DNA from 2 places in the Psychrobacillus sp. Z3-81 genome. Region 2 is predicted to be linked to the other one. Evidence: a T-box and tRNA genes for the amino acid it is inferred to sense, from the RefSeq annotation. Region 2 holds a T-box; the other holds one or more tRNA genes.
What was found. The T-box of region 2 lies ahead of alaS (alanine--tRNA ligase). A T-box ahead of a tRNA ligase gene usually reads a tRNA of that ligase, here a tRNA-Ala.

Region 1: it has a tRNA-Ala gene. The T-box ahead of alaS (alanine--tRNA ligase) is inferred to sense a tRNA for this amino acid. The anticodon was not compared.

The regions. Positions count from the first base shown of each region.
Region 1 is NZ_JBWQPU010000019.1:51,133-56,685, forward strand. It holds gene sigW (RNA polymerase sigma factor SigW) at 1-551, opposite strand, end outside; gene rocF (arginase) at 713-1,618, opposite strand; gene AC1ECF_RS16120 (GNAT family N-acetyltransferase) at 1,688-2,257, opposite strand; tRNA gene AC1ECF_RS16125 (tRNA-Ala) at 2,538-2,610, opposite strand; tRNA gene AC1ECF_RS16130 (tRNA-Gln) at 2,632-2,706, opposite strand; tRNA gene AC1ECF_RS16135 (tRNA-Tyr) at 2,713-2,796, opposite strand; tRNA gene AC1ECF_RS16140 (tRNA-Val) at 2,820-2,895, opposite strand; gene AC1ECF_RS16145 (MBL fold metallo-hydrolase) at 3,133-3,873, shown strand; gene AC1ECF_RS16150 (DUF1428 family protein) at 3,889-4,239, shown strand; tRNA gene AC1ECF_RS16155 (tRNA-Thr) at 4,438-4,511, opposite strand; tRNA gene AC1ECF_RS16160 (tRNA-Asn) at 4,527-4,601, opposite strand; gene AC1ECF_RS16165 (L-lactate dehydrogenase) at 4,766-5,553, opposite strand, start outside.
Region 2 is NZ_JBWQPU010000001.1:227,787-233,339, forward strand. It holds gene recD2 (SF1B family DNA helicase RecD2) at 1-2,154, shown strand, start outside; T-box leader at 2,191-2,396, shown strand; gene alaS (alanine--tRNA ligase) at 2,530-5,163, shown strand; gene AC1ECF_RS01125 (IreB family regulatory phosphoprotein) at 5,239-5,505, shown strand; gene ruvX (Holliday junction resolvase RuvX) at 5,508-5,553, shown strand, end outside.

The DNA.
Region 1 (5,553 bases), on a different contig from region 2:
AATTGTTTACGAAGTGCTTCACGACCTCGATGAATTCTCGTTTTTACAGTTCCCAGCGGCAGATCCAATATCTCACTTATCTCTTGTAAAGATAGCTCTTCCATATACTTTAAGACAATGGCTGAACGATACTTATCTGGTAGTCTGCTAATTTCATACTGTATTCTATCTTGCAGCTCTAGCTTCATCAATTCTTCTTCTGGAAGCTCCTCAGAGGCAGCTATTTGAGAATACATGTCTAATCCTTCTGTACCCTTTACTTCCGCGTCTAAATAATAATCTGGCTTTTTCTTTCTTATACGATCTATACATAAGTTCGTTGCAATTCTATATAGCCATGTGGAAAATTTTCTTTTTTGATCAAACGTATGAATATTGATAAATGCACGTACGAACGCTTCCTGAGCAATGTCCTCAGCCTCATGACGATTCCCAAGCATACGATAGCAAACCTGATATAACCTATGCTGGTAAAGGTCCACGATTTCCGCAAAAGCATCCTTGTCACCTTTTAACACTTGCTTTATTCTTTTGTTAACTAACGCATCCATTGAGATTTCCCTCCGCTCCATGCGGCTGTCTTACCTATACGTACGAGGTGTCAGCAGGTTTCATTTTTTTCATCTAAATTTAATTTTATCAAAGAAATAGCTCTTTGTGTTTAAATAAAAAAAGAAAAAGCAGACAAATCTGTCTACTTTTTGACTCATTTTTATATTAAACTTTCACCAAATAGAGAACCCATTAGTGCTACCGCTACATCAGCAGTCTTATTTCTTTCATCAAGTATAGGGTTTACCTCAACAAATTCAGCGGAAGTAATTAAACCAGAGGAATAAAGCATTTCCATTGCCAAGTGACTCTCTCTATAGCTTATTCCACCCGGCACCGGTGTTCCTACTCCAGGAGTGTACAACGGATCGATGCCATCTAAATCAAGTGATAGGTGAACCCCATCTACTTTACGAGCTAGAAAATGTGCGATTGTTTGATTCATCACTTCTGTCATTCCTAGCTTGTCAATTTCATGCATCGAAAATACTTTAATACCCTTTTCTTTAATAAGCGCTTTTTCGCCTGGATCAACGGACCTTGCACCAATAATCACTAGATTTTCCGGTTTTATTTTTGGAGCATACGCACGGATATTTACTAGCGCCTCATGTCCTAACCCCATGCTGACCGCAAGTGGCATTCCATGAATATTACCTGAAGGCGTCGTTTCCTCTGTGTTCATATCTGCATGGGCATCATACCAAATAACCCCCATATTTTCATAACGATCAGATAATCCAGCAAGCGTTCCAATAGCAATACTATGATCTCCGCCTAGCACTAATGGGAAATCACCTTTTGCTACTACCTCATGTACTTTATTAGCAAGCGCTGTATTACCCTCTATAACATCTTGTAAGTTTCTAAGCTTTTCATGAGGCGTCTTTTCTGGATTATTTTTACCGATAGGAATATCCCCTAAATCGTTCACATGATGGCCAAGTGCTTCTAGTCTCTCAACTACTCCTGCGTAACGAATGGCACTAGGACCCATATCTACTCCACGTCTATTTTGACCTAAGTCCATTGGAACTCCAATAATGGATAGGTTTAAATGATTCATGTTTTTAAGCCCCTTTCAATTCATACATCTATTGTAATTCCAAATTTCATATGGCTCAACAGCGCAAACTCACGTATATTTATGCAACAGTTGAAAAAGATGGGTTTTCGTTTTTCCCCACTCTTCATCAATGAAAGAATAAATAACGGTATTCCTTACCACTCCATTTGAACGAATTCTTTCATTCCGAAGAACGCCCTCTCTTTTTGCCCCTATTCGCTCAATCGCCCGTTGGGAGGAGAGGTTTTGTTCATCTGTTTTAAGTTGAACACGTATCAGCTGCAAATCTTCAAAACAATATGTTAATAAAAGATATTTGCATGCCGTATTCACATTCGTTCGCTGAAACCTTTTTCCGTAAAAGGTTGAGCCGATTTCACAAGACTTATTTGTATAATCGATACCATAAATCCGTGTAGTTCCCATTATCTCTTTAGTATCGGTATGCTCTACAGCAAAAGTAAGAGCCTTCCTCTCACGCATCTGGTCAATACCTGCCTGAAGCCACTTATTCAACTGATTCTGTGTTTCTACTTTATGTAACATAAATTCAAATATTTCCGGCTCAAACAGCCTCCATAATTCCACAAAATCAGTTTCTTTTAAAGGACGTAGTGTAACATTTTGATAATTTAGCATCCGTACACCTCTTTTTATATAGTGGAAGATAAATAATAGCTGTGAGTCGTGAATTGCTATTTCTAGCATACTTTCCTGAAAGCAAATTTCAAAGAGAACAAAATACATACAAAAGAAATACTTATCGTCCTATTAAGAAAGCACAAGGCATGCCTCGACAAGCAAATTAAGGACTGCGAGGAGGCAGTCGGCACCCATTTGACCTCGAGGTGCAAAGCGCTGAAGCTGAACAATAAGAAAAAATCCTTCCCGCCTGAAAGGTGGAAAGGATTTTTTAGGATGGAGCCTAGCGGGATCGAACCGCTGACCTCCTGCGTGCAAGGCAGGCGCTCTCCCAGCTGAGCTAAGGCCCCATATCAGGGTGATGTGTAAAATGGCTGGGGTACCTGGATTCGAACCAGGGCATGACGGAATCAAAATCCGTTGCCTTACCGCTTGGCTATACCCCAAAAAACTGGTGGAGGGGGACGGATTCGAACCGCCGAACCCTAAGGAGCGGATTTACAGTCCGCCGCGTTTAGCCACTTCGCTACCCCTCCAGGCTATATTAAATAAATTAAAATGGTGGAGGATGACGGGCTCGAACCGCCGACCCTCTGCTTGTAAGGCAGATGCTCTCCCAGCTGAGCTAATCCTCCATGTAGGTTTTATTGAAAAACCGGACAATAAATATATTATCATAAGCACCTTTTCGAAACAAGCACTTTTTTAAAAAAAGATATCTGTTTTCTAAAAAGAACTATGTAATCATTCTACTTTTTTATAGGTTGTTTGGCAAGAGTTTTTAGCGAGTTATCCAGGTAGTACTTTTCTTTCTGTTACCATTGGTAGATACTTAAACTAAAGCATAATTATGACAGAAAGGGTGTACCTTTATGCAATTAACCTTCCTTGGAACCGGAGACTTTCTACCAGATAGAATCGGACATAATAGCGCATTTATTGAATGGAACAATACTCGCCTATTTATAGACTTTCCAGCGACTAATCGACAGTCGCTTCAGAAATTAGGATTTGACTTAAATATTGTAGAGCATTTATTCATCACCCATCTCCATGAAGATCATATAAACGGTCTACAGCAGCTAGCACATTATAAGACAATCCTTGGGAAAGGAAAAATAAATCTCTATCTTGCAGAGGATTTGGTTGAAGGCTTATGGAATACATTGAAGGAGGGACTTGGGCTATCTACTAACGGTCCGAAAAAATTGGAGGATTATTTTCATGTAACGCTCGTTCGACCAGAGGAAGAATTCTATATAGCTTGCCAATCATTTCGTATTATCCGCACAGATCATATTCCCCAGATGATCAGTTACGGATTATTAGCAGAGCCGTATTTCTATTACAGTGGTGATTCCATAGTCAACGAGGCTTTGCTTCATTCTCTAAATGTTCATACCATCTTTCACGACTGTCATATGTGGGATCTTCCCATCCTTTCCCACCCTAGCTTACAGGAAATAAAAGCGCTTGACTCATCCTTAACTAAAAAAATGATTTTAATGCACTATCATAGTGGTTACGATACCGAGGACGCAAAGCTGCAGATAGAACGAAAAGAAAAAATAAGGCTAGCAAGACCGCTGTACTCTTATAAGTTTTCATCCTAAGTAAGGAGGGCGCTCATGTATTTAGAAATTTATCTTTATCCAGTAACTGAAGAAAATAAAGAACAATTTTTACAGATTAATCGAGAGGCCGAACGCATCTATAAAGAGTATGGCGCTATCGAAAGTGAAACATATGTCGCTACATCCATTCAGCCTGAATACGGTTGTGCCGGAATGGTATCTGCTGTAGAACTGCTTGAAAAAGAAATACTGATGATGGAAATTAACCGCTATCATAATAAGAGACATCAGATTCAGGTATTGGAGAAAGTTGATCAGGACGAACGGATTAATACGCTATATAACCAAATGACAAAGGTGATTGATATGAGCAGAACTGTCCGCGGCGAATTTGGAATGCCATAACGTCCATTTAAAAGCGACTTTGTGATTGTCTTAACAGAGCCAATCACAAAGTCGCTTTTTCATTTATGAACTAGCATTACTACCTATTGTTTAATACTTATCAATTACTCTCTGTTTGGACAGCATGGTAAATTCTAGACAGACAGAAAAAAGCGACTCTCCATTATCTTTGGAGATTCGCTTTTTGTTTTTCAATTAAGCTTCCAACCGGGCTCGAACCGGTGACCTCTTCCTTACCATGGAAGCACTCTACCTAACTGAGCTATGGAAGCAAATTAACATAAAAATGGCTCCGAAGGTAGGACTCGAACCTACGACCAACCGGTTAACAGCCGGTTGCTCTACCACTGAGCTACTTCGGAACGTCTAGATATAATTATAGGTAATTTAACAAACTTTTTCAAGTATCAATTTCTTTCATTAGTATGTTTTTGTACCCTTATTTTATACAGCTTTTTTTAAAAAAGAATATAAGAGAAAATAACCACGGTAACTATACCATGGTTATTTTCTTGTAAAAGGAGTTTTAGTTTACTCTCGTTTTACGTAGAATTTCTGCTGATTGATTGAATAGCTTTGTCTCTTCTTCATTCAACTTTAAGGTAGGAATTTCTTTCACACCCTCGTATGTTACAACGGCTGGGACACTCATATAGATATCTTCTTGGCCATATTCGCCGTTCAATAAACAAGAAACTGGAAGAATAGAATGCTCGTTATTGAGAATAGCCTTCGTGATTCTTGTTAAGCACATTCCTATTCCGAAATTCGTAACACCTTTACGATTAATAATCTCATAAGCAGCCCTACGAACTGCGTTAAAGATCGAGTTGAGTTTTTCTTTATCATTTGGATTATTTCGTCTTTCCAAGAAATCTTCCAGCGATTCTACCCCAATATTAGCTTGACTGAATACAGCTAGTTCACTATCACCATGCTCACCGATGATAACTGCATGAACATTCCTTGGATCTACTTCAAAGTACTCTCCTAAAAGTACCTTGAAACGAGCTGTATCCAAGGTAGTTCCTGAACCAATGACCTTGTTCGCAGGCAGGCCGCTTTCCTTGTATGCTACATAACTCATCACATCAACTGGGTTGGAAGCAATGAGAAGAATTCCATCGAAGCCGCTTTTTTTAATCTCCTGAACAATAGATTGCATAATTCGAGTGTTGCGTTCTACGAGTTGTAATCTCGTTTCACCAGGCTTCTGGTTGGCTCCGGCCGTAATAACAATTAGTTGTGCATCCTTGCACTCCTCATAGGTACCAACACTAACTTTCATGTTCGTTGTTGCCACTGCCATACCAT
Region 2 (5,553 bases):
GCTACAGAAACTGGTATCATCCATTATCTTTCTAGCGATTTATTTCCTGGAATAGGTAGGAAGACTGCGGAACAGATTGTTCAGCTATTGGGACCAAATGCTATCAATAAAATATTAGATGATGCAAGTGTGTTAGATAAAGTTCCAAAGCTTGGAGAGGATAAAAAGAATACCTTACGAACTGGATTAGAGCAAAATTTGGGTCTAGAAAAGGTGATGATCCAGTTAAATGAGTGGGGATTCGGTCCACAGCTGGCAATGAAGATTTACCAGGTGTACCGTGAAGAAACAATGAATGTCTTAACCAAAAATCCTTACCGTCTAATTGAAGAGGTAGAGGGAGTGGGGTTCATCCGTGCAGATGAGCTAGGCTTTAAGCTTGGGATGAAAGGGAATCATCCGGATCGAATCAAGGCTGCCATTTATTTTCTCTTACAAAATGCCTCTCTTAGTGAGGGGCATGTATTCTTATATGCAGAGCAGCTGCTAGAAGAAGTAAAGAGACTTTTAGAAAGCTCACAGCGAGAGGAAATTACATACGAGTCTATCACCACCTGCTGTATAGAGCTTGCAGAAGAAAGTAGAATTATTGGAGAGGTAAATCGCTTCTATTTACCTTCTCTTTATTTCTCGGAAGTTGGGATCAGCTCCAAAATTGAGTTACTCTTACAAGAGAATGACCAATTTCAAAATTTCCCAATTTCAGAAATAAAAAAGCATGTGGGAGAGTTAGAGGATAGATTAGGTGTCCAATATGCTGATACGCAGATGAAGGCAATCGAGACAGCGTTGAATTCTTCTATCACACTGTTAACAGGAGGGCCCGGTACCGGAAAGACAACAGTTGTCAGGGGGATTGTGGAGCTCTATGCGGAGCTTCATGGTCTTTCATTGGACCCAAAAGAATGGGTAAAGGACAAAAAGGCCTTTCCTATTGTTTTGGCGGCTCCAACAGGTAGAGCAGCCAAGAGACTTAGTGAATCAACAGGATTGCCTGCTATGACAATTCACAGGTTACTAGGCTTCACTGGTCAAGAGGATGCGGATGCAGAGGGAAAAGAAATAGAGGGCAAATTAATCATTATCGATGAGACCTCCATGCTTGATACATGGTTAGGACATCAATTATTAAAGGCTATTCCGAAGGATGCACAAGTCATTTTTGTGGGGGACCAAGATCAATTGCCACCTGTTGGACCGGGTCAAGTGTTGAAGGATCTACTTGCCTCTAAAAGGATTCCAACTGTTGAATTAAAGGATATTTATCGTCAAGCAGAGGGGTCTTCCATTATTGAGTTAGCCCATGATATGAAAAATGGGGTAGTTCCATCTACTTTGCTAAATAAAACGAAGGACCGCTCGTTTATAAAAGCTTCGACTGAACAGATTCCAAAGGTAGTGGAGCAAGTATTAAAGAGTGCTCTTTCAAAAGGGCTCTCTATTCGGGAGATTCAAGTGCTGGCACCAATGTATAGAGGGCCTGCGGGAATTGATACTTTAAACAAAATGATTCAGGAAATGGTGAATCCGAATCCAGATGGCACAAGAAAAGAAATGATTTTTGGAGATACAACGTATCGGATTGGAGACAAGGTTCTGCAACTGGTTAACCAGCCAGAAAGCAATGTGTTCAATGGCGATATGGGAGAGGTAATTAGTATCTTTCGAGCTGCAGAAACTGCGGATAAAAAGGAAATGATGGTAGTTTCTTTTGACGGTAATGAGGTAACTTATGAAAAAACAGATTTAAATCAGATCACGTTAGCTTATTGCTGCTCTGTACATAAATCACAGGGAAGCGAGTTTCAAACAGTCATTATGCCGGTGACAAGAAGCTATATGAAAATGCTTAGACGTAATCTTCTTTATACTGGTATTACACGGGCGAAAAATTTCCTCATACTTTGTGGAGATCCAGAGGTTTTTAAAATGGGAGTAGAAAGAACAGACGACCTAACACGTCTTACTACCCTATGTAATCGCCTGACGCAAGAAGAGACAATGGATCAGCAAGAAGAGGAGATTGAACAAATAGAGGAAGCAGACAATACGCTCGTAGATTCTTCCTTTCTATCAGGGGATAATTATCACGCGATAGATCCTATGATCGGCATGAAAGGGATTACTCCCTATCAATTCTTAGAATCTGATTGACAGTTTTCCTTTCGTTCCTTATAATCAAGTGCATATATGAAAATGATGACAGAGAAAGTACTATTTGTTGACTGTATAGAGAGGAACTCCATTGGCTGAAAGAGTTCTCAGGACAATAATTAGGAAAGCTACTCTTGAGTGCAGCTAATCACTGCCGTATAGCCGCGTTAAGGTTTCGAGAGACATGGCAAACTGCTATGTAACTAGGGTGGTACCGCGAAAATATAGCTTTCGTCCCTTTTAGGGATGAAGGCTTTTTTTATTTTCAGCAAGTATTCCAATGGGACCTCACGATAGCTGATAGTCTGTACAAGCTTTCTAATTGCTCTATTTTTCATTAATATTTACTAATTAAAAAAAGTAGGAGGAACTATCATGAAACAACTGACTGGTGCACAGATTAGACAGATGTATTTAGACTTTTTCATGGAAAAAGGGCATAGTCAAGAGCCTTCCGCTCCACTAGTGCCGATTAATGACCCGTCCTTGCTATGGATTAATAGTGGGGTTGCTACATTAAAGAAATATTTTGACGGGCGAGTAATTCCGGACAATCCACGTATTACAAATGCCCAAAAATCTATTCGTACTAATGATATCGAAAATGTTGGGAAAACGGCTAGACATCATACGTTCTTTGAAATGTTGGGGAATTTCTCTATTGGTGATTATTTTAAAAAAGAAGCGATTCATTGGGCTTGGGAATTCCTTACGGATGAAAAATGGATTGGTTTCGAACCAGAAAAATTATCTATTACGATTCATCCAGAGGACGAAGAAGCATATGCTATTTGGAGAGATGAAATTGGAATTCCTGAGGAGCGTATTATTCGTTTGGAAGGAAACTTCTGGGATATTGGGGAAGGACCAAGTGGGCCGAACTCTGAAATATTCTACGACCGTGGCGAAGAATATGGCAATGATCCAGAGGATCCTGAATTATATCCAGGTGGCGAAAATGAACGCTATTTAGAAATCTGGAATTTGGTATTCTCCGAGTTCAATCACAATCCTGATCATACGTATACTCCTCTTCCGAAGCAAAACATTGATACAGGAATGGGCCTAGAGCGTATGGCGAGTGTCGTACAAAATGTTCCTACTAACTTTGACACAGACCTTTTTATCCCGATTATCTCCAAGACAGAAGAGATCTCTGGGAACAAATATGGAGAGGATAAAGAAGCAGATGTGGCTTTCAAAGTTATCGCAGACCATATTCGTACGGTTGCTTTTGCAATTGGAGATGGTGCACTTCCATCCAATGAGGGAAGAGGCTATGTATTAAGAAGATTATTACGTCGTGCTGTTAGATTTGCCAAGCAATTAGGTATTGACCGTCCATTCTTACACGAGCTTGTACCGGTTGTTGGAGAGATTATGAAGGATTTTTATCCGGAAGTTACTGCGAAGCAGGACTTTATTATGCGAGTAATCAAGACAGAGGAAGAACGATTCCACGAAACCTTGCATGACGGCTTAGCAATTCTTGAAAAAGTAATAGAGGAGCAAAGAGCAAAGGGAGAATCCTTCATACCTGGTACTACTACCTTTACGCTGTATGATACGTACGGATTCCCAATTGAGCTTACAGAGGAATATGCAGAAGAAGCAAGCATGACTGTAGACCATGAAGGCTTTGAGAAAGAAATGGAAGCTCAGCGCTCAAGAGCTAGAGCAGCTCGCCAAAACGTAGATTCTATGCAAGTACAATCTGAGGTGTTCAGCAATATTCAAGATGATAGTGAATTTGTTGGATACGATACGCTAAGTGTTACGACGACTATCTCCACTATTGTTCTAGGGAACGAAGTAGTAAGCATTGCTCATGAAGGAGACGAGGTAAAGGTTGTCCTAGAGAAAACTCCTTTCTATGCAGAAAGTGGAGGTCAGATTGCAGACCATGGAGTAATTGAAAATGACAACTTCCGTGGATTTGTAAAGGATGTGCAAAAGGCACCTAATGGACAAAACCTTCATACCGTGTTAATAGAATCTGGTGAAATCACAGCTGGTGGAGAAGTGACAGCATCTGTTGATCAAACACTTCGCGGACATACGATTAAAAACCATTCTGCTACTCATTTGTTACACCAAGCGTTGAAGGATGTATTAGGAGGACATGTTAACCAAGCAGGTTCCTATGTAGGTCCTGACAGACTTCGTTTTGACTTCTCTCACTTTGGACAAGTTACAAAAGAAGAGCTAGAAACGATTGAACGAATAGTTAATGAAAAAGTGTGGGATAATATATCGGTAGTAACGGGCTATCACAGTCTCGACGAAGCAAAAAATATGGGCGCTATGGCACTATTCGGTGAAAAGTATGGTGATATAGTACGTGTCGTTCAAATGGGCCGCTATTCACTAGAACTATGTGGTGGAGTTCACGTTAAGAATACTTCGGAGATTGGCTTCTTCAAAATTCTATCAGAGAGTGGTATTGGAGCTGGTACTCGTCGTATAGAAGCAGTAACTGGCAAGGCCGCTTATGAAGCAGTAAAAGAAGAAGAGAAATTACTTCTAGAGGCTGGAAGCTTATTAAAGGCACAGCCAAAGGACTTACTAACAAAAGTTAACCAATTAATGACAGAACTAAAAAATGTTCAAAGAGAAAACGAATCATTGTCTGCAAAAATCGCAAACAGTCAAGCTGCTTCTGTTCTGGCTTCTGCTCAGACAGTCAACGATATAACCGCGCTTTCAGTGAAGGTTGATGCGAAAGATAATAACCAATTGCGTCAAATGATGGATGACTTAAAGCAAAAGCTTGATAAGGCAGTTATAGTATTAGGTGCAATAGATGGAGACAAAGTGATGATTTCTGCTGGAGTTACGAAGGATTTAGTTGGTGGAAGCTACCATGCAGGGAATATCGTAAAATTCGTTGCAGAGCAATGTGGAGGGAAAGGTGGAGGACGCCCTGACTTTGCTATGGCAGGTGCTAAAGACCCAGAAAATCTTGAGGCTGCATTAAGTTCTGTTTACGAATATATCAAAACTGTTTAAACTATTTTCAAAATAGGGTATAATTATAAAATAATTTCGTAACCTTGACAAAATTTTGAAAGCGAGGTGCTGATCATGAGTTCATTTGATAAAACGATGAAATTTAACTTTCCTGAAGAATCCATGGAGCAGGAAGTAAAACATGTGATGCTACAAGTTCATTCCGCACTAGAAGAAAAAGGGTATAACTCTATTAATCAAATTGTAGGCTACCTACTCTCTGGTGATCCAGCTTATATCCCTCGCCATCAAGATGCACGCAATATGATACGCAAATTGGAACGAGACGAAATCCTAGAGGAATTGGTAAAGTTCTATATCAAAAAGAATAACGAGGCATAAGCATGAGAATTATGGGATTAGATGTAGGCTCCAGAACAGTTGGAGTTG